2 regions of the Arthrobacter sp. KBS0703 genome follow, and region 2 is predicted to be linked to the other one. Evidence: riboswitches for the same ligand, from Rfam matches in the RefSeq annotation. Region 2 holds a riboswitch; the other holds the start of a gene.
The links. A riboswitch is a leader RNA that binds a small molecule or an ion and turns the genes downstream of it on or off. The one in region 2 is predicted to bind glycine.
Positions count from the first base shown of each region.

Region 1: linked by a shared signal. The riboswitch ahead of gcvP (aminomethyl-transferring glycine dehydrogenase) and the one ahead of gcvP (aminomethyl-transferring glycine dehydrogenase) in region 2 are both predicted to bind glycine.

Region 1 is NZ_MVDG02000001.1:3,127,855-3,130,050, reverse strand. It holds gene B1A87_RS14505 (MFS transporter) at 1-86, opposite strand, end outside; gene B1A87_RS14500 (TetR/AcrR family transcriptional regulator) at 154-693, shown strand; glycine riboswitch at 797-895, shown strand; gene gcvP (aminomethyl-transferring glycine dehydrogenase) at 1,087-2,196, shown strand, end outside.
Region 2 is NZ_MVDG02000002.1:207,344-209,539, reverse strand. It holds gene B1A87_RS21475 (gluconokinase) at 1-120, shown strand, start outside; gene B1A87_RS21470 (hypothetical protein) at 140-592, opposite strand; glycine riboswitch at 933-1,030, shown strand; partial or broken gene gcvP (aminomethyl-transferring glycine dehydrogenase) at 1,187-2,196, shown strand, end outside.

The DNA of each region.
Region 1 (2,196 bases), on a different contig from region 2:
CGCACACCGCCGTTGACGGGTATGGGCTGCCCGATGTCCTCGGAGGTGGTCCGGCTGTGCTTCTGGGTGGTTGAGGCGGTGGTCATGCAGTAACTATACCGTCTGGACGGTATAGTTATAAAATCGGCTGCCTGAGCAGGCATGATGGGAGCCATGGCCAGAAAACCAGTCGCGCGCGGCGCCGTCCTCGATGCCTTTGAATCGCTCCTCATTGAGGTGGGGGAGAGGGCTGCCACCCTCGACGCCGTCGCCGGCCGCGCGGGCGTCTCCAAGGGCGGGCTGCTCTATCACTTCCCGAACAAGGAAGCCCTGATCGGCGTCCTGCTGGACCGTCTGGACGAGCACGCTGAGGCGGATGCCCAGGCCATGGCAAAGGCGCCGGAAGGTGCTGCCGCCTACTTCATCAAGTCGTCAGTCTGGGCGGACACGCCGCTGGACCGGGTCATCGTGGCCGCCACGCGCCTCGCCGAGGTTGCCCACGAGGAGACCCGGCGCCGTTTCGCCCACATCCAGCAGCGCTGGCTCGCTGAGATCGCCAAAGACGTGGGTCCCGGACTCGCGAAGGCGGTGCTCTACATGGGGGACGGCCTGTATTTCAATGCCATGCTGTCGATCGGGCCGGCGGCCACTCCCGCCGAGACAGCCGCCGACGTCGAGAGCCTGCTCGGCGCGCTGGAACGGCTCCGCGGCTAGCCCCCGCCACGCCGTCCGGCCCCCGCGAGACAGTTTGCGGCCGCCTTCCGGACGTAGGAGAATAGCCCCTGTGACTGTTGTCATCGCTAATTGAATATGCCTTTGATCTGCGGCGGGAGAGTTCTGCAAGTAGGTACAAGCAGGCGCCGTAGGAGCAAATCCTCCCCAGGAATCTCTCAGGCCCATGTACCGCCGCGGCAAGGCAACTCTGGAAAGCAGCAGGCTGCCCATCTGGAATGTTCCGTAACTACCCGGAGTGTTCAGGGCATGCTGTGCTCACCGACGGTGCAAGCGGGGCTGTGCAAAAGCACGGCCGCGCGGAAACTCTCAGGTCCAATATACAGAGCGGGGAGGAACCCGAATCGATGTGGCGTACCCTGCGCCGCCTGAGTTATGGAGTTCCTTTTGACTGTCAATTCAGCCTCCACTTCCTTCGTTGACCGCCATATCGGCGCGCGCCGCGAAGCCGACGTCGACGCCATGCTCAAGGCTGTCGGCTACGACACCGTTGATGCGCTGGTTGACACGGCAGTACCCAAGGACATCCGCCAGGACTCCCCGCTGCAGCTCGCCCCGGCACTCAGCGAAGTCGAAACCCTCGCCGAGCTGCGCAAGATCGCCGCGAAGAACAAGACGGCCGTGCAGATGATCGGCCAGGGCTACTACGACACCGTCACGCCGCCGGTGATCCGCCGCAACATCCTCGAAGCCCCGGCCTGGTACACGGCGTACACCCCCTACCAGCCGGAGATCTCCCAGGGCCGGCTCGAGGCGCTGCTGAACTTCCAGACCATGGTGCAGGACCTCGTGGGACTGCCCATCGCCAACGCGTCGCTGCTGGACGAAGCGACCGCCGTGGCCGAGGCCGTGCTGATGATGCGCCGCGCCAACAAGAACAAGGAAGCCCACGACGGCAAGACCGTCCTGGACGCCGACTGCCTGCCGCAGACCATTGCGATCGTCAAGGGCCGCGCCGAAGCGCTGGGCTTCGAAGTCGAGGTTGCGGACCTCTCCAAAGGACTGCCCGACGGCGTCATCAACGGCGTGGTCCTGCAGCAGCCTGGCGTTTCCGGCCGCGTCTTCGACCACTCCGAGGTCATCGCCGCCGCCAAGGACCGCGGTGCGCTCGTGACGGTGGCTGCGGACCTCCTGTCCCTCACACTCATCACGCCTCCGGGCGAACAGGGCGCGGACATCGCCGTCGGCTCGGCGCAGCGCCTGGGCGTTCCGCTCTTCTACGGCGGCCCGCACGCTGCCTACATGGCCGTCCAGAAGGGGCTTGAGCGCTCCATGCCGGGCCGTCTGGTCGGCGTCTCCAAGGACTCGGCCGGCGTCCCCGCCTACCGCCTTGCCCTGCAGACCCGCGAGCAGCACATCCGCCGTGAAAAGGCTACGTCCAACATCTGCACCGCCCAGGCGCTGCTGGCCATCGTCGCCTCGATGTACGCCGTCTACCACGGCCCGGAAGGCCTGAAGGCGATCGCCGAAACCGCCCACGGCCAC
Region 2 (2,196 bases):
GACATCCTCGAGGAACCGGCGGCCCTGGTGGACGGAATCGTCCGGCAGCTGGAACTATCCGCTGGCCCGCACGAGGAACTGGCCCGGCACGACGAACTGGCCGGGATGCCCGGCTCCTAAGGCTGGGGTTGGGGCATATTCATCGTTGGGGCGGGAGCCCCGCGCCGGCTGGTTTGGCGAGCGTTATTTCGGTGTTGACAATGACGGCGGAGCACTGGAATTGCGCGCTGCAGGTTTGCAGAATCACCGAAGCAGCGGCGGCGCCTTCGTTGAACGCCATCAGGTTTGGAACCACCCTGATGGTGACTGTCTGGGCCTGCTTGGTGCAGCTGAGCTGATCGTTTCCGCCGCCACCGGCGATCCGTCCGTCGCTGACTCGTTGGGTGAGTTGGACGACGGGTACCGCGATGATCAGGGCAGGGTCGGTGTCGCACACGAATTTGACGGGAACATCCACCGCGGCGCCGTCGGCGACGAGGATTCCCGGCCCCGCGCTCACGAGCGTTGCGGGGACTGCGTGCGCGGGCGCGGCTATGGTCATGAGGGCAACGGCAAGAGCGACGACGGCGAGGCCGCTTCTGGTGCCTAACATCAGGTTCTCCCTTGAATGGAAGCGTGGCACCCTGTGTTCCACGTTGTCGGCCAGTGTGGTGACGGGCGCCTTTATTTACGGGAATAGCCCCTGACGGCGGCGCCGTTCCGGGCGCCGCCTGATGCGGCCGAATGTCCGGCTGGCCGCAGAATACTAACTCCCTGCCTGGGTGACAATAGCCATTTACAAGACGCGCACGTCGGCGAGTCGGAGGCAGCGGTGGGAGGTCCCGCCGTCGTCCTCTGCCGGCGAAAACAACGCCTCATGTGACGCAGATTTTGCATCCGGCGCGGACAGCAGATAATGTGTGAGCCGTGTCACCCACCAGTGGCACAGCTTATGATCTGCGGCGGGAGAGTCCTGCCGGTACGTTCAGCAGGCGCCGTAGGAGCAAATCCTCCCCAGGAATCTCTCAGGCCCACGTACCGCCGCGGCAAGGCAACTCTGGAAAGCAGTCCGGGAAACCGGGCTCACCGACGGTGCAAGTGGCGCCTGCGAACAGCAGGCAACGCGGAAACTCTCAGGTCCAATACAGAGCGGGGAGGAACCCGAATCATCGTGGCACTCTGTGCCACCTGAATTATGGAGTTCCTCATGACGGTTCAATCGTCCCCGTCCACGTTCGCAGACCGCCACATCGGTGCGCGCCGCCAATCAGACATCGACACCATGCTCAAGGCCGTCGGCTACGACACCGTAGACGGCCTCGTTGACAACGCAGTCCCCGCCTCCATCCGCCAGGAAAAGCCGCTCAGCCTGGACACCGCCGTCAGCGAAGTTGAGGTGCTGGCCGAGCTGCGCAAGCTGGCGTCCAAGAACAAGACGGCCGTGCAGATGATCGGCCAGGGCTACTACGACACCGTCACGCCGCCGGTGATCCGCCGCAACATCCTCGAAGCCCCGGCCTGGTACACGGCGTACACCCCCTATCAGCCGGAGATTTCCCAGGGCCGGCTCGAGGCGCTGCTGAACTTCCAGACCATGGTCCAGGACCTCACCGCGCTCCCGGTCGCCAATGCGTCGCTCCTCGATGAAGCGACCGCCGTCGCCGAGGCCGTGCTCCTGATGCGCCGCGCCAACAAGTCCGCCGGACAGAACGCTGGCGCCCGCGACGGCAAGACCGTCCTGGACGCCGACTGCCTGCCGCAGACCATCGCCATCGTCAAGGGCCGCGCCGAGGCATTGGGCTTCGAGGTCGAGGTTGCGGACCTGACCCAGGGGCTGCCCGACGGCGACATCAACGGCGTGGTCCTGCAGCAGCCCGGCGTCTCCGGCCGGGTCTGGGACCAGTCCGCGGTGATCGCAGAGGCCAAGGACCGCGGCGCGCTCGTCACCGTGGCAGCGGACCTCCTGGCCCTGACCCTGATCACGCCTCCGGGCGAACAGGGCGCGGACGTCGCCGTCGGCTCCACGCAGCGCCTGGGGGTGCCGCTGTTCTTCGGCGGCCCGCACGCTGCCTACATGGCGGTGCGCGAAGGCATGGAACGCACGCTCCCGGGCCGCATCGTCGGCGTCTCCAAGGACAACGCCGGCGTCCCCGCCTACCGGCTGGCCCTGCAGACCCGCGAGCAGCACATCCGCCGTGAAAAGGCTACGTCCAACAT